Regions from separate parts of the Rhizobium sp. BE258 genome, predicted to be linked through region 1. Evidence: predicted binding sites of a transcription regulator. Region 1 holds the regulator's gene; each other region holds the start of a gene.
What was found. The regulator PhoB, encoded in region 1, activates phosphate uptake and scavenging genes when phosphate is short. The targets are predictions, from matches to a motif close to TGTCATNNANCTGTCAT.

Region 1 (5,784 bases):
GCCGCAGAACGCCGCTTCCAGGCCTATGGCATCGCTGCCATATCTTTTGGCCTGATCTTCCTGGCGATCCTGCTCTCGACGGTCATCCGCCAGGGCTATACCGCCTTCCAGCAGACGGCGATCACGCTTCCGGTGGAATTCACCGAAAAGACCATTGACCCGAGCAACAAGCGTGCGACCGATCCGTCGGTCCTCGTCTCTGCCAACTACGGCGCGTTGCTGCGTGACGCCATCGTCAAGCAGCTGAATGTCAACGCCTCGAGCCGTCCTGACGTCCGCGATGCTTCGGCCATGCTCTCCAAGGGCGCTCCGATCCAGCTGCGCGACATGGTTGTTTCCGACCCGTCGATCATCGGCAAGACGGTCAATGTCACGGTGCTTGCCGACGCCAATATCGATAGCGCCAGCAAAGGCCAGATCGATCTCTCTGTCGATGAGAAGAACCGCAAGGTGAACGACAAGCAGGTCGGCTGGATGAACGAGCTTAAGGCGAGCGGTGCTCTCTTCAAGCAGTTCAACACAGGCCTGTTCGTCAATGGCAATTCCAGCCGTCCGGAAGCGGCAGGGCTCGGCGTTGCTCTCATCGGCTCGCTCTACCTGATGCTGATCGTTCTGGTTCTTGCTCTGCCGATCGGTGTCGCCGCCTCGATTTATCTCGAGGAGTTCGCGCCGAAGAACAAGCTGACCGATCTCATCGAGGTCAACATCAACAACCTCGCTGCCGTTCCGTCGATCGTTTACGGTCTGCTCGGCCTCTCCGTCTTCATCAACTTCATGGGTCTGCCGCGTTCCGCGTCGCTGGTCGGTGGCCTGGTGCTGACGCTGATGACCCTGCCGACCATCATCATCGCGACGCGTGCTGCGCTTCGTGCCGTGCCGCCGTCGATCCGCTCGGCCGCTCTCGGTCTCGGCGCATCGAAGATGCAGATGGTGTTCCACCACGTTCTGCCGCTTGCCATGCCGGGCATCCTGACCGGTACCATCATCGGCCTGGCTCATGCGCTCGGCGAAACCGCGCCTCTGCTGCTGATCGGCATGGTCGCCTTCGTCGCCAATGCCCCGACCACGCCGCTCGATCCGTCCACGGCACTTCCGGTCCAGGTCTATATGTGGGCCAACGAAGCCGAACGCGCCTTCGTGGAGCGTACCTCGGGTGCCATCATCGTCCTGCTTCTGTTCCTGATCGTCATGAACATCGGAGCCATCCTCTTGCGCCGTCGCTTTGAGCGCCGCTGGTAAACGGAGTACAAACCCATGAACATGTTGACAGAAGCAGCAGTTGAGAAGGCTCTGGACCAGAAGATGAACAGCATCCCTTACAAGATGATCGGCCAGGACGTTTCCGTCTATTACGGCGAAAAGCGCGCTCTCTTCGACGTCAAGCTGAACATCCGCGAAAATACAGTGACTGCGCTCATCGGCCCGTCCGGCTGCGGCAAGTCCACCTTCCTGCGCAGCCTGAACCGTATGAACGACACGATCGACAACTGCCGCGTCACCGGCAAGATCACGCTCGATGGCGATGATATCTACGATCCGGATATCGACGTCGTCGAATTGCGCGCCCGCGTCGGCATGGTGTTTCAGAAGCCGAACCCGTTCCCGAAGACGATCTACGAAAACGTCGCCTACGGCCCGCGCATCCACGGTCTCGCCAAGTCGAAGGCCGACATGGACCAGATCGTCGAGACCAGCCTGCAGCGCGCCGGCCTCTGGAACGAGGTCAAGGACCGCGTGCATGAATCCGGCACCGGCCTCTCCGGCGGTCAGCAGCAGCGTCTCTGCATCGCCCGTGCCGTCGCGGTCTCGCCTGAGGTCATCCTCATGGACGAACCCTGCTCGGCGCTCGATCCGATCGCAACCGCAAAGGTCGAGGAGCTGATCCACGAGCTGCGCGAAAGCTACACGATCGTCATCGTGACGCACTCCATGCAGCAGGCGGCCCGCGTCTCGCAGCGCACCGCCATGTTCCACCTCGGCAACCTCGTCGAGGAGAACGACACCGACAAGATGTTCACCAATCCGGACGATCCGCGCACCCAGGACTACATCATGGGCCGCTTCGGCTGATCTTTGGCGTCACGACTTCCGATAGAGACACTCAAGGACATTTCCCATGGCATCGACACATATCTTTTCTGCATATGACGAGGATCTGAAGTTCCTGACCCGCCGCATTTCCGAAATGGGCGGTCTGGCGGAACAGATGGTCTCCGACGCTGTGCGCGCGCTGGTCAATGGCGACGGCGCACTGGCGCAGAAGGTCATCTCCGACGACGTGATCCTCGATCACGCCGAGCGCGAGATCAACGACAAGGCGATCGTCACCATCGCCCGCCGCCAGCCGATGGCGTCGGACCTGCGCGAGATCATGGGTTCGATCCGCATCGCCGCTGACCTCGAGCGTGTCGGCGATCTCGGCAAGAACACCGCCAAGCGCGTTATCGCCGTGCAGAGCACCGGCGTTCCGCGTAAGCTTGGCCGCGGCCTGGAGCATCTCTCGGAACTGGCTCTCGTGCAGCTCAAGGAAGTGCTTGACGTCTACACGACGCGCGCTGCCGATAAGGCGAAGTCGATCCGCGAGCGCGACGAGGAAATCGACGCGATGTACACCTCGCTGTTCCGCGAGCTCCTGACCTACATGATGGAAGATCCGCGCAACATCACCAGCTGCACGCATCTTCTGTTCTGCGCCAAGAACATCGAGCGCATCGGCGACCACGCCACCAACATCGCAGAAACCATCTACTACATGGCGACCGGCGCCCAGCCGGAGGGCGAGCGTCCGAAGGACGACACCGCCAACACCGTCGGCGCGGTCACGGAATAATATCCGGACCGGGCCTCAGGAGACAGAGCAGAATGATCCCGAGAGTTGCAGTCGTTGAAGACGAAGAAGCACTGAGCGTGCTTCTTCGTTACAATCTCGAAGCCGAAGGTTTCGAGGTCGACACCATCCTGCGCGGCGATGAGGCGGAAATCCGCCTTCAGGAGCGGACGCCGGACCTTCTTATCCTTGATTGGATGCTGCCTGGCGTATCAGGCATCGAGCTTTGCCGCCGGCTGCGCATGCGCCCGGAGACCGAGCGCCTGCCGATCATCATGCTGACGGCACGCGGCGAGGAAAGTGAACGCGTTCGCGGCCTCTCGACCGGTGCCGACGACTATGTCGTCAAGCCGTTCTCGACGCCTGAGCTCGTCGCACGCGTCAAGGCGATGCTGCGCCGCGCCAAGCCCGAAGTTCTCTCGACCGTGCTGAAATGCGGCGATATCGAACTCGACCGCGAGACGCACCGCGTTCATCGCAAGACCCGCGAAGTCCGTCTCGGACCGACCGAGTTTCGCCTGCTGGAATTCCTGATGGCCTCTCCCGGCCGCGTCTTCTCGCGCTCGCAGCTTCTGGATGGCGTCTGGGGTCACGACATCTATGTCGACGAGCGCACCGTCGATGTCCATGTCGGCCGTCTGCGCAAGGCGCTGAATTTCTCCAACATGCAGGATGTCATCCGCACCGTTCGCGGCGCTGGATATTCGATGGAAGCTTGAAGCTTTCGGAATTGAGACACAAAAAAACGGGCCGTAAGGCCCGTTTTTCGTTTGTGCTTACCCGGCTCAGTTTGCCCGGGCTGCTGCCCTGCGGCGCTCGTTGACCGGCTGGTAGGCCAGGCGCTGGTGGTAGGTGCAGTAAGGCGAAGAATCCGGGCTTTCGCAGCCGCAGAAGTGGAAATCGTCCTTCAAGGGATCGCCGACCGGCCACTTGCAGGTGCGCTCGGTGAGCTCCGTCAGGCCGAGACGGCGGGAAATCGGGACGATCACGTTCTTGGCGGGACGGTATTCCATCTCCTCCATGACGTCGATCTCGATCTCTTCCTTCAGCATCGTCGCGCCCTGCTGGCGGGTGACCGTACGGGTCGTCGCCAGACGCGATGCGTAGGTTGGGGCGCGGGGTGCTGCCGCCGTACGCTTGGGAGCGCGGGCAGCCGTGGCGTTGCCGCCGGCCTTCGCACGGCCCGGCAGCGCCAGACGGTGAACCTTGCCGATAACGGCGTTACGGCTGACGCCGCCAAGCTGGGCAGCGATCTGGCTCGCGCTCAGCCCTTCGGACCACAGTTTCTTGAGTTTCTCGACCCGCTCGTCTGTCCAGTTCATGCCCTGTGTCTCCGCCGTTTAAGCGTTGCGAAGGCAGAATCCCTCACTGTTTGCCCCGGACGAATCCGGCACAAGAAACGCTTGACTAATTTTGGTGACTAGTTCCGCCGCATGCAGTCTAGTAATTGAGTTTTAACCTAGTGTGAGGCTGACTCCGTGACAAGAGTCGCAGGAATCCGGATGAATCGAATTCGGGGTTTTCCCCAACTTGCTTCCCCTGAGAGTCATTTCTGCAACATTAGCTGTTGATAAAACGCGACATTGCTTGAGCGTCTCTCAGAAGCCACGAAAGCCGCAGTTTTGTTGACATTGCAGTGCGAAAAGTAAATAGTGCCAGTCGCCGCCGAAAGGCGGCATTTTTAATTTTTCGGACCTGGTTTTTTAGCCGGAGTCCGGTTGCCCGTAACGCTGACAGGAGACCGCGCCATGGCTGAAGCCGCGCCGCTATATGATACCTATTCTCGTGCCCCATTGCGGTTCGAGCGAGGTGAGGGCGTGTGGCTGATTACCGAAAGCGGCGAACGATATCTGGATTTCGGTGCCGGCGTTGCCGTGACCTCGGTCGGCCACAGCAATCCGCATGTCGTGGATACCCTAAAGGCACAGGCCGACAAGGTCTGGCACCTGTCCAACATCTATGAAATCCCCGGTCAGGAGCAACTCGCCAGGCGGCTGACGGAGGCGACTTTCGCCGACAAGGTGTTCTTCACCAATTCCGGCGCGGAAGCCCTGGAATGCGCGATCAAGACCGCACGCCGCTATCAGTATTCGAAGGGCCATCCCGAGCGTTTCCATATCATCACCTTCGAAGGCGCCTTCCACGGACGTACGCTGGCGACGATCGCTGCCGGCGGGCAAGAGAAGTATCTCGAAGGTTTCGGCCCCAAGGCCCCTGGCTTCGACCAGGTGCCCTTTGGCGATATCGACGCTGTGCGCGCCGCAATCACCGATGCGACCGCAGGCATTCTGATCGAGCCGGTTCAGGGCGAGGGTGGCATTCGCCCGGTGACCACGGAGTTCATGAAGGCGCTGCGTGCGCTCTGCGACGAGAAGGAGCTGCTGCTCATTCTCGACGAGGTCCAGACGGGCGTCGGCCGTACCGGCAAGTTCTTTGCCTATGAGTGGTCCGGCGTCACCCCTGATATCATGGCTGTCGCCAAGGGCATCGGTGGCGGCTTCCCGCTCGGCGCCTGCCTGGCAACGGCGGAAGCTGCGTCCGGCATGAAGGCCGGTACCCACGGCTCGACCTATGGCGGCAACCCGCTCGCCATGGCTGTCGGCGGCGCTGTGCTCGACATCGTCCTTGCCGAAGGCTTCCTCCAGCATGTCCGTGACGTCGCTCTGGTCTTCCGCCAAGGCCTGGCATCGCTCAAGGACCGCTATCCCGACGTGATCGAGGATATCCGCGGCGAGGGCTTGCTGCTCGGTATCAAGGCCGCCGTTCCCTCGACTGAACTTCTGGCTGCCATCCGCGATGCGCATCTGCTTGGCGTGCCCGCCGGCGACAACGTTGTGCGTCTGCTGCCGCCTTTGGTCGTCACGGCGGAGGAAGCTCGCGAGGGTCTCGCCCGCATTGAGCAGGCCGCCGAAAGCATTCGCGCATCGAAGGCCAAGAAGACGGCTTGAACGGATAGA
Region 2 (5,784 bases), 310 kb from region 1:
GAGCGGCTGTGAATAACCAAAGCGCGGCAGTGTCGTACGGTAGGCGCGGAGCAGGAAGATCGCTTCGATCATGTCACCGCGCGACTGGCGCACAGCGAGTGCCGCTAGCGTCCGGTCATAGAGCGAGGCTTCGGCCATGACGCGATCGACCGCGAGGGCCAGCTGGGCAACAATCTGCTCGATGCCGATGGCCGGAAGCGAGCGGTCGCCGCGGCGGCGGTCGGCGAGCAGGCGGTGAGCATTGGCGATGGCGGCTTCGCCACCTTTGACTGCAACATACATTGCTCACATCTCCGTTGCGGTAATTTTGGTGGTGCGCGGCAGGCAGAGGAAACTGCTGCCCGCCGTCAGAACGATGTCGATGCCCCTCGGGAAGAGGGTGCGGTTCTCGTTCCAGAGGCGGATGAATGTCTCCGGCAGCCCCGCCGGCGCGATTTCCGTCACGGTCTTGATCCCCGGTCCCATCAGCGCCAGCGTCTTGCCGCCTTCGAGCGAAGCGATCTCGATAACAACAGTCGTCGAGCGGTCGGGGTATTCCTGCGTGCCCGGCGCAAAGAGTCCGAAAGACGAAACTGCCATGCCGCTGTCGACGAAGGCGAAGCGCGCTTCGGCCTTCTCGGTCGTGACGGTCGCACCGGTATGAAAGCTCAGCCAGCCCGGCACCGCAGATTTGTTGAGCGCAGGCGAAAGCCAGACGGGCGTGTCGTGATCGCAGAGCGTCAGTGCGATTGCACCGGCCGCTACGCCAAGAGGGGCCGGCGGAGCAGCATCGGGCGCCAGCGTCTGGATAGAGCCGGGGCGGGCCATGGCATCCATCATCGCCTTGAAGACGCTCTGGGCCTGGAAAACCGGCTCGGCAAAGCCGCCGGTCAAAGTATCGCTTTTGAGTTCCATCAGTCTTCTCCCCGCACCATGGTGAAGAAATCGACGCGGGTCGCGGCCGTCTCGTCGGCCTTCTGCTGCGCCGCGGCGGCAATGTGCCGGGCGATCGGCTGAAGCAGCTTTTCCTCGACGAAAGCCCTGCTTGCCTCTTCCTGCCAGAGAGCATCGAAGATAGCGGCAAGCCGTGCCTTCTTCCGATCGGTGCCGAGCGACTGGCCGTGGCCGACGGTCCCGCTTTCCAGCCGGATCGTTGCACGGGTGACCGTCACTTCGCCGAGATTGAAGGGCGAGCCGCCGCCGCCAATACGGCCGCGAACCATCACCAGCCCGGTTTCAGGGCCGCGCACAGCCTGCACTTCCGGTTTGTCCGCAAGCGCCTCCCAGGCGTCATTCAATTCGGCAAGGTCGGAGCGGGCGAGGAGATCGACCACTCTTTTCCTGCTGTCGGCTGCCTCGATTTTCTCTGCTGCTCTCATCGCCACATCCTTCGAAATGTCTATTGATATAGACAACCATACAAGATATGGTTACGCTTAAATCGGGGACGTGACAAGCGTGTGACACGGCAGGGGTGAAATGGCTGGGCTGAAGCAGGTGCAAAGGCAGACGGGGGTGGCGCTATGGCGCCAGATAGCGGATCGAATCCGCGAAGCAATCACCCGCGGTGCCTATGATGAAACGGGCATGGTGCCACCGGAAACGATGCTCGCCGAGCAGTTCGGCGTCAATCGGCATACGGTTCGAAGCGCCCTTGCCGCGCTGGCACAGGAAGGGATCGTCCGCGCCGTGCAGGGCCGCGGCACGCTGATCGAGCGTCGGGAACGGCTGAACTTCCCGATCAGCAAGCGCACCCGTTTCACGACGGGTATCAGCGGTCAGGCGAGAGAAACGCGCGGCTTTCTACTGGCGGCTGCCGCAGAACCCGCTGATGCGGAGGTCGCTCGCTGGCTGAAGATGCGCGCGGGCGACGCTGTCATCAGGCTGGAGACGACAAGGGAGGCGGACAAGCGCCCGGTGTCACGGGCGACGAGCTGGTTTCCGGCCGCGCGCTTTGGCGATATCGCCGAAACCTATCGCAAGACGGAATCGATCACCAAGGCCTTCGCGCTGCTTGGCTTGCAGGACTATGTGCGCGCAACGACGGAGATCACCGCCGCGCATGCTGACGCCGGGGATATCGCCGATCTTGAGCTCACACCGGGCGCGATCCTGCTGATCACCAAGGCGATGAATACCGATCTCGACGGCGTTCCCGTTCAATATTCCATCACCCGCTTCGCTGCCGACAGGGTACAGTTCACAATCGAAAACTAAAAAAGCCGGGCGCTTGGCCCGGCTTTTCTGATCGATGTGAATCCGGCTCAGTGTGCGGCAGACATGTCGCCCAGCACTTCCTTGGAAGCGACGGTGGAATCGGCCTTCAGCTTGTAGACCATCGGAACGCCGGTCGCGAGATTGAGGTCTAGGACCTGCTCACGGGTCAGGTGGTCGAGCACCATGACCAGCGAACGCAGCGAGTTGCCGTGAGCCGCAACGAGAACCTTCTCGCCACGAAGAACGCGCGGCAGGATTTCCGTCAGGTAGTAAGGCCAGACGCGGGCGCCCGTGTCGCGCAGGCTTTCGCCGCCCGGAGGCGGGACGTCGTAGGAGCGGCGCCAGATATGGACCTGCTCCTCGCCCCACTTGGCCCGGGCATCGTCCTTGTTGAGGCCGGAAAGATCGCCGTAGTCACGTTCGTTGAGAGCCTGATCCTTGATCGTCTGCAGGCCGGGCTGGCCAACCTTGTCGAGGATGAGCTTCAGCGTGTGCTGCGCGCGGGTCAGCGCAGACGTGTAGGCGACGTCGAACTTGATGCCGTAGTCTGCCAGCGCCTGGCCGCCGGTCGTGGCTTCCTGAATGCCGAGCTCGGTCAGGTCGGGATCCTTCCAGCCGGTGAAGAGGTTCTTCAGGTTCCAGTCGCTCTGGCCATGCCGAACGAGAACGAGTGTGCCGCTCATAAAAGTCTGCCTCCGTAGGGATTATTGTGAAGAGAGCCCGAGAACATCGAGCATGGAATAGAAACCCGGCTTCTTGTCGCGCGCCCAGAGCGCCGCCTTGATGGCGCCGCGTCCGAAGATCGAACGGTCCGCTGCGCTATGCGACATCGAGACGATCTCGCCTTCGCCGGCAAAGAGAACCGAATGTTCGCCGATCACGGACCCGCCGCGCAACGTCGCGAAACCGATCGTACCCGCTTCGCGGGCGCCGGTATGGCCGTCACGAACGCGAACAGACTGGGTCTTAAGATCGACTGCGCGGCCCTTTGCAGCGGCTTCCCCGAGCAACAGCGCGGTACCGGAGGGCGCATCGACCTTGCGCTTGTGGTGCATTTCGAGAACTTCGATATCCCAGTCTTCTGGCGAAAGTGCCCGCGCTGCCTGTTCGATGAAAACGCTGAGAAGATTGACGCCGAGGCTCATATTGCCCGATTTGACGATCCGCGCATGGCGCCCGGCCGCATGGATCTTGGCATCGTCGGCATCCGAGCATCCCGTCGTACCGACGACATGGACGATGCGCGCCTGCGCCGCCAGTCCGGCAAATTCGACGCTCGCGGTCGGCGAGGTGAAATCGAGCACGCCCTCGGCATGCAGGAAGGCGGAAAGCGGATCATCACCGATGATCACGCCGTTCGGCCCAAGTCCGGCGAGCTCTCCCGAGTCGCGCCCGACGAAGGGCGAGCCTGCGCGTTCGATCGCCGCATGCAATGTCACGCCGTCGATGGAATCGATCAGCCGGATCAGCGTCTGGCCCATGCGCCCTGCTGCTCCAACCACAACCAGTTTCATAGCAGCGTCGCTCATATCAGTCGTATTCCCGTATCAGATGGAACTCGAGGCCGCCGGCCTCTGGAGATTGTTGAGGCGAGCGTAAAGTCCGTCTTCGAGCTTCGCAAGCGTCTCGTGATTGCCTTCCTCGACGACACGGCCCTGCTGCATGACGACGATCTTGTCGGCGCGCACCACGGTCGATAGCCGGTGTGCGATGACGACGACGGTTCGTCCGGTCATCGCTTCATCGAGCGCCTTCTGCACGGCAGCTTCCGATTCCGTATCGAGCGCTGAAGTCGCCTCGTCGAGAAGCAGGATCGGCGCATTGCGCACCAGCGCACGGGCGATCGAAAGGCGCTGCCGCTGACCACCGGAAAGCGTCACGCCATTCTCGCCGACCGCTGTGTCGTAGCCGTCGGGCTGGGCCATGATGAAGTCGTGGGCATAAGCGAGGCGGGCTGCTTCCTCGATCTCCGCGTCCGTCGCATCCGGACGGCCATAACGGATATTGTCGCGGATCGAGCCTTCGAACAGGTAGGGCTGCTGCGACACATAGGCGAGCTGCTCGCGTAGCGACTGCTTCGTCACATGGGCGATGTCCTGCCCATCGACGATGATCTCACCGCTTTTCGGATCGTAGAAGCGCGGGATCAGATTGATGATAGTCGATTTGCCGGCACCCGATGGCCCCACAAGAGCCGTGGTCTTGCCGCCTTCTGCGACAAAGCTCACATCGCTCAGCACCGGGTCGTTGCCATAGGCAAAGGAAACATTGCGGAATTCGATGCGGGCCTCGGTCGCCGTCAGCGGTTTCGCATCCGGCAGATCGCGCTGCCGCGGCTCCATGTCGAGCAGTTCATAAATCATCCGCGCGTTGACGGCGGCGCGCTCCATCTGCACCTGAAGCTTGGCGAGGCGGCGCAGCGGATCGTAGGCAAGCAGCAACGCGGTGATAAACGAGAAGAACGCCCCCGGAGGAACGTTGTAATAGATCGAGCGGTAAGCGGCGTAAGCCAGGACACCGGCCACGGCCAGACCCGCAAAGCTCTCGGTCATCGGCGCATTGCGTTCGGAAAGGCGGGCGATCTTGTTGGCGCGCTGCTCGGCGACGCCGATGATCTGATTGACCCGTTTTTCAAGCTCGCGTTCCATGGTGAACGCCTTGACGATCGCAATGCCCTGGATCGATTCCTGCATTGCCCCGAAAGCACGGCTGTTCAGGTGGATCGATTCTTTTGTGACATCCCGAAGGCGCTTGGAAAGATAGCGAAGTCCTAGAAGCAACGGCGGCGCCATTACGAAAATGATGACGCTCAGGATCGGATCCTGATAAACCATGACCGCGACCAGCGAGACGAAGGAGAGCAGGTCGCGTGCCGTCGAGGTGATTGTCAGGTTCATTACATCGCGGATACCGCTGACGTTCTGGCTGACCTGGGCGGCAATCTGCGCCGAGCGGGTATCGTTGTAGTAACCGACCGACAGCGTCATCAGGTGCGCATAGATCCGCCGCTGGTAACGCGCGACGATATTATTGCCAACCTTCGACAATGCCACCGCCTGGCCATAACTGGCGAAACCGCGCGCCACGAAGGCGATGAAGATTGACAGACAGATGACCCACACGATGTCGGCCCGCCTGTTGGCAAAAGCCTCGTCGATGATCGCGCGCATGATCCAGGCGGTATAGGCCGTCGAGAGCGCGACGATGATCAGGCAGACGATCGCGAAGACGTAGCCCATTACGTGCTCACGGCCGTTCTCGGCGATGATGCGCTTCAGTACGCTCGCGACCGTATCGCTATTCACGCTCTTGTTTGCGGGCGATTCCAAAAATTGCGCTTCCCGTTTCAGATCGTGTGCGTGGCAAGCCCGCGCACTCGCGGGGCTCTATAAAGATTTGCCAGCGGCTTGGCTAGACTGGCGCTAGCTCCGCCAGCGCCGCCCATCCGTCGAAACGCCGAAGGTCTCCGGTGCACGGGCGTAGAAGGAAAGTCCGGCCAGTGCCGCCAGCGGGTGCGTGACGACGAAAGTCGGGATGTCGCGCAGCCAGTGCGAGTGCGGCGCTTTGTCCTCGAAGGCGGCGCGGAAT
Region 3 (5,784 bases), on a different contig from region 1:
ATGCTGGCGAAGGCCTCGGCTCCGAGAAAGCCCTTGTTCTCGCTGGTAACGGCGGCAACGACGAAGACGAAGTCGCTCTTCGTCAGCACATCCTCCAGGCTTGCCGCCTCGACATTGTTTTCCTCGATGATCGACTTCGGCTGCCAGGGATCGAAAACGCGCACCTTGGCGCGGAAGCCCGACAACAGGCGGCGCAGTGCCTTGCCGAGATCGCCGAAGCCGACGATGCCGATCTCCGATCCGGCGATCAGCCGGGCGCTGGCATTGCCCTCGCCGCCCCAGAGCTCGTTGCCGTCGCGAAAGGCAACATCGGCATCGACGATGCCGCGGGCGAGCGACAGGGCGAAGCCGAGACCGATTTCGGCCACCGGCTCGGCGAAGACCTGGCCCGTCGTCACCACATGGATGCCGCGCTGGAAGAGCACGTCATAGGGCATGTTGTTGATGAGATTGCTCTCGACATTCAGCACGCAGCGCAGCGACGTCATCCGCGCCAGCGTTTCCTCCGACAGCGGTGGCTGTCCGATGACATAGCGCGCCTTGCCGAGCACCTCGTCGCCGAGACCGGCGATATTGTCAGGATCGGCCTCGACGATCTCGTATGTGTCGCGAAGCACCCGGCGCGCTTCATCGCTGAAGATCAGATCGAGCGTGCGCGGTTCAGGCGCGCTGATCGCCAGGGGCTTTTCGGTCTTCGTCATCATGTCCTCCTCCTGCAGCCGCCTAAGGCTGCACAATCCTTATCTCAGCGCCACGCTGACCGGCATCGATCGACAGATAGGCTGCCGCCGAAATCAGCGGCCAGTCCTGCGGCCTTGCAAGCGCCACCGGACAGCCGATCCCGTAGAGTGCCTCCGCAACCATTGCGCCGGTGACGACGATCGCATCGCGCTTCAACAGGATGATCCCCGCAGGGGCTGTCTTCAGCCGGATGGCTTCGGCCAGCACCGAGCTTCCCGAGCTCGATCCCCTGCCTGCCTCCATGACAAGGATCGCGCCGGTGATCGACTGGCCGCTTTGCGGATGCCACTGGTCAATGATCCTGCCGGTCGCCGAATCGACGCCACCCCAGAAACTGAGCGGCTCGGCGAGCACGAAGGCTGCCGCCGCAGCCTTGCCTTCCATCAGTGTCGTCGCGGAAAATGCCGTCACAGCCGCACCACCTTGCCCGAACGCGCCGAGGCCATGCATTCGGCGAGCGAACCAAAGGCAACGTCGACGCCGATATTGCCGGGTGCGTAATAGGCCCACTTGCCCGAGTTGGTCATCACCGCACCCGACATGTCGCGGATGATCGCCGTGACATAGGTGCAGGTATCGATGACGAGCGTCACACCCGCAGCTTCCAGCGCCACGCGCCAGCCGCGATTTTCAAGCTCCGCCAGAACCTCGCGATTGGTGTTGATGTAGATATCGACAGCAGCCTTCCCGCCCGTGAGCAGCGGCATCAGCCGCTCGAACTCGCCGATCGAGAAATGCGGCGTTCCCATGCTGACGGCTGCAAGCGGCGTCCCTTCCGCCACGGTCGAGAGATTGCGGATGGTGTCGCGGATATCGTTGCGGCTGAGCCGGATCGTCTCCTGCGGTTCGACCCCGCCACAGGCCGCCTCCAGCGTCGGCGCCTCCGGCGTCAGACCGACGGCGTGAAACAGCGCGACGGCGCCCGCCGAGGCGGCAACGGCACCGAGCGCCTTCAGGTCGTCCTCTGAACTCTCCTCTGGCAGCCCGCGGATGACGGGGATGCGATCGCCGCAGCGGCGGCCGATGGCGTGACCGGCAGCGACACAGATCGACCCGGCATCCCGCTCACCCTCGGCAAACTCCTCGATATCGACAAGCACGGTCGCCCGCCGGTTTTCGGTGACATGAAGTCCATAATAGGGCGCCCGTCCCGCCAGCGCGCAACAGAGATCGATGAAATCGCCATAGCGGTTTGTGCGGGCGCCGAGCACCGAATTGGCAAAGACGATCGCATTCGATTCCGCCCAGGCGATCTGCGCCCCGAAGCGCGGCCGGAAGATCGTCTGGTAGGGCGCACAGGTGAAGGTCGGGACGCAGCCGAGCTCCTCATGCGCCTTCATCAGCCGCGCACCGTTGCGGCCAAGCGCCTCGTCGCCGCGGAAAAGTTCGGGATGGATGAGATCGACCGAACCGACATTCAGCGTCGTCGGCACGCGAACACGGCCGCCCCAGGACACCATCCGCTCGACGAAATCGAGGCTGACCTCGCCGAGATAGAGACAGCCGTCGATATGGGAAGCCTCAATATCCACCAGTTTTGTGGCGCCGACAGCCTCGGCGAAACGAACGAGAAGCCGCATGGCAAAAGCCGCCGCCTCACCATGGCGGCCGTCGAGCAGGGCTTTGTCATCAGGGGAAAGCTGAAGAGAGGAATGCATGGCGGCGACGCTATCAGGTCGTCTTGCGGGAGAGAAGATGGCTTGCGAATTCGACCAAAGGCGCACTCGACAAAACTGTCACAAACACTATGTCACAAAACCTTCACAATTTCATTTGCCAGTTCGTTTCTTTTCGTTTTGTATGCGGAAAGTTTCGTAACGAAACCGGCCGGTGGGATCGAGGAGGATCTACGCCGGCAGGCCGTGCTCCGTTCAAAACGGCACGGCAGGACACATAGGGAGGAACCATGTCCATTCGTTTCATGGCCGCATCCGCGGCAACCATCACCTTGTCGCTCTCGTTCGCTTCGAGTGCCTTTGCAGTGACCGAACTGCAGTGGTGGCACGCCATGGCGGGCGCCAACAACGAAGTGGTCAACCAGCTCTCCAAGGAATTCAACGAAAGCCAGAAGGACTACAAGATCGTCCCGGTTTTCAAGGGCACCTATCCGGAAGCGCTGAATGCCGGCATCGCCGCCTTCCGCGCCAAGCAGCCGCCCGCGATCCTGCAGGTCTTCGACGCCGGCAGCGGCGTGATGATGGGCGCCGAGGGCGCGATCATGCCGGCAGCCCAGGTTCTCGAAAAGGGCGGCTTCAAGTTCGACAAGTCGGAATACCTGCCCGGCATCGCCGCCTATTATTCGAAGCCCGACGGCACGATGCTGTCCTTCCCCTATAATTCGTCTTCGCCGATCCTCTATTACAACAAGGACACCTTCAAGAAGGCCGGTCTCGACCCGGAAAGCCCGCCGAAGACCTGGCCCGAAGTGTTCGAAGCGGCCAAGAAGATCAAGTCGAGCGGCGCGTCTGCCTGCGGCCTGACCTCGACCTGGCTCACCTGGATCCAGACCGAGAACCTCGCCGCATGGAACAACGTGTCCTACGGCTCCAACGAGAACGGCCTTGCAGGCACCGACGTGAAGCTCGCCTTCAACTCACCGCTCTTCGTCCAGCATTTCCAGGCGATTGCCGATCTCGCCAAGGACGGCACCTTCCGCTACGGCGGCCGCACCTCGGAAGCCAAGCAGCTCTTCACCTCCGGTGAATGCGGCATCATGACGGAATCGTCAGGCGGTCTCGGCGACATCATCAAGACGGGCATGAACTACGGTATCGGCCAGCTGCCCTACTATGAAGGCGAAGGACGTCCGCAGAACACCATCCCCGGCGGCGCCAGCCTCTGGGTCTTCGCCGGCAAGAGCGACGAAGAATACAAGGGCATCGCCCAGTTCTTCCACTTCCTGTCGCAGACCAAGATCCAGGCCCGCCTGCATCAGGTATCCGGCTACATGCCGGTGACCATGGCCGCCTATGAGGACACCAAGAAGTCCGGCTTCTATGAAAAGAACCCGGGCCGCGAAACGCCGATCCTGCAGATGATGGGCAAGGCGCCGACCGAAAACTCCAAGGGTGTGCGTCTCGTCAATCTGCCGCAAGTGCGTGACATCATGAATGAGGAGTTCGAGGCGATGCTGGCCGGCAAGCAGGATGCCAAGGCAGCGCTCGACAAGGCCGTCGAACGCGGCAATGCCGCAATCCAGCAGGCGATCGGCCAGTAAATACCGGCGTTCCCGCCCGCATCCCTTGTGGCTGCGGGCGGCCCTTCATGTCAAGGAGATCGCCGTGCAGCGCGTCGTCTTTCCGAACAAGATCCTTCCCTATTTCCTGGTCGCTCCGCAGATCATCCTCACCGTGGTTTTCTTCTTCTGGCCGGCAAGCCAGGCGCTCTATCAATCGATGCAGCGTGAAGATCCGTTCGGGCTGAAGAGCGGCTTTGTCGGCCTTGCAAACTTTCGCGACGTCTTCGCCGATCCGAATTACCTGAACTCGCTCTATGTCACCGTCGTCTTCAGCGTGCTGACGGCGCTGCTCTCGATGGTCGTGGCGCTGGCCCTGGCGACGGCGGCCGACAAGGTGGTGCGCGGGCAGACCTTCTACCGGACTCTTCTGATCTGGCCCTACGCCGTGGCGCCTGCCGTCGCCGGCATGCTCTGGCTCTTCATGTTCAATCCTGCCATGGGCACCTTCGCCTACATCCTGCGGCGCAACGGCTTCATGTGGGATCCGCTTCTGAACGGCAACCAGGCGATGACGCTGGTCATCGTCGCAGCCGCCTGGAAGCAGATCAGCTACAATTTCCTGTTCTTCGTCGCCGGGCTGCAGGCGATCCCGAAAGCGCTGATCGAGGCCGCCGCCATCGACGGCGCCCGCGGCAGCCGCCGCTTCTGGACCATCGTCTTCCCGCTGCTGGCGCCGACCACCTTCTTCCTGCTCGTTGTCAACACCGTCTATGCCTTCTTCGACACCTTCGGCATCATCCATTCGGTGACCGGCGGCGGCCCGGCCAAGGCGACGGAAACGCTGGTCTACAAGGTCTATAACGACGGCTTCGTGAACCTCAATCTCGGCTCGTCCGCCGCACAATCGGTGATCCTGATGATCATCGTCATCGCGCTGACGGCCTTCCAGCTCCGCTTCGTCGAGAAGCGGGTGCATTATGCGTGAGGGCCTGAAATGATCGAAAAACGCCCCATCGCCAGCCTCATCGGCCATTTGATGCTGATCATCGGCATCATCATCGTCGCCTTCCCGATCTATTACACCTTCATCGCCTCGACGATGACGTCGGCGGAGATCATCAAGCCGCCGATCTCGTTGCTGCCGGGCAGCCACTTCACCGAGAATTACAGCGAGGCGCTGTTTGGCGGTGTCGAGCGCGCCGTCGGCGTCAGCCTCGAACGGCTGCTCTTCAACACCTTCGTGGTGGCGATCCTCATTGCCGTCGGCAAGATCCTGATCTCCTTCCTGTCGGCCTTCGCGGTGGTGTTCTTCCGCTTCCCGCTGCGCATGGTGTTCTTCTGGATGATCTTCGTGACGCTGATGCTGCCGGTCGAGGTGCGCATCCTGCCGACCTACAAGGTGATCGTCGATCTCGGCCTGATCGATACCTACGCGGGGCTGACCCTGCCGCTGATGGCCTCGGCGACCGCGACCTTCCTGTTCCGCCAGTTCTTCCTGACGATCCCAGGCGAATTGCTGGAGGCCGCGCGCATCGACAATGCCGGACCGTTCCGCTTCATGCGCGATATCCTGCTACCGCTGTCGCGCACCAATATCGCGGCCCTCTTCGTCATCCTGTTCATCTATGGCTGGACGCAGTATCTCTGGCCGCTGCTCGTCACCAACGACGCGCAGATGAACACGATCATCATCGGGCTCAGGAAGATGGTGGATTTCACCGACGCGGCAACGCCCTGGAATTTCGTGATGGTGACGGCGATCCTTGCGATCATTCCGCCCATCCTCGTCGTGGTGCTGATGCAGCGCTGGTTTGTCAAAGGTCTTGTGGAGACGGAGAAGTAATGGCCAGGATCACCCTCAACGA

Region 2: phnF (phosphonate metabolism transcriptional regulator PhnF) is a predicted target of PhoB. The motif match lies at 1,429-1,445, and genes of this name have one in related genera.
Region 3: ugpB (sn-glycerol-3-phosphate ABC transporter substrate-binding protein UgpB) is a predicted target of PhoB. The motif match lies at 2,490-2,506, and genes of this name have one in related genera.

What each region holds. Positions count from the first base shown of each region.
Region 1 covers NZ_JAVDWL010000002.1:621,057-626,840, reverse strand. Annotated here, with positions in the region: gene pstA (phosphate ABC transporter permease PstA) at 1-1,239, shown strand, start outside; gene pstB (phosphate ABC transporter ATP-binding protein PstB) at 1,255-2,070, shown strand; gene phoU (phosphate signaling complex protein PhoU) at 2,117-2,830, shown strand; gene phoB (phosphate regulon transcriptional regulator PhoB) at 2,863-3,546, shown strand; gene J2X43_RS08320 (GcrA family cell cycle regulator) at 3,613-4,149, opposite strand; gene J2X43_RS08315 (aspartate aminotransferase family protein) at 4,576-5,775, shown strand.
Region 2 covers NZ_JAVDWL010000002.1:934,702-940,485, reverse strand. Annotated here, with positions in the region: gene J2X43_RS09965 (carbon-phosphorus lyase complex subunit PhnI) at 1-282, opposite strand, end outside; gene phnH (phosphonate C-P lyase system protein PhnH) at 286-894, opposite strand; gene phnG (phosphonate C-P lyase system protein PhnG) at 894-1,358, opposite strand; gene phnF (phosphonate metabolism transcriptional regulator PhnF) at 1,459-2,196, shown strand; gene J2X43_RS09945 (2,3-bisphosphoglycerate-dependent phosphoglycerate mutase) at 2,244-2,879, opposite strand; gene dapB (4-hydroxy-tetrahydrodipicolinate reductase) at 2,901-3,725, opposite strand; gene J2X43_RS09935 (ABC transporter ATP-binding protein) at 3,744-5,525, opposite strand; gene J2X43_RS09930 (glucokinase) at 5,619-5,784, opposite strand, start outside.
Region 3 covers NZ_JAVDWL010000001.1:434,140-439,923, forward strand. Annotated here, with positions in the region: gene J2X43_RS02110 (hydroxyacid dehydrogenase) at 1-701, opposite strand, end outside; gene J2X43_RS02115 (aconitase X swivel domain-containing protein) at 724-1,152, opposite strand; gene J2X43_RS02120 (aconitase X catalytic domain-containing protein) at 1,149-2,399, opposite strand; gene ugpB (sn-glycerol-3-phosphate ABC transporter substrate-binding protein UgpB) at 2,648-3,958, shown strand; gene ugpA (sn-glycerol-3-phosphate ABC transporter permease UgpA) at 4,023-4,904, shown strand; gene ugpE (sn-glycerol-3-phosphate ABC transporter permease UgpE) at 4,914-5,762, shown strand; gene J2X43_RS02140 (sn-glycerol-3-phosphate import ATP-binding protein UgpC) at 5,762-5,784, shown strand, end outside.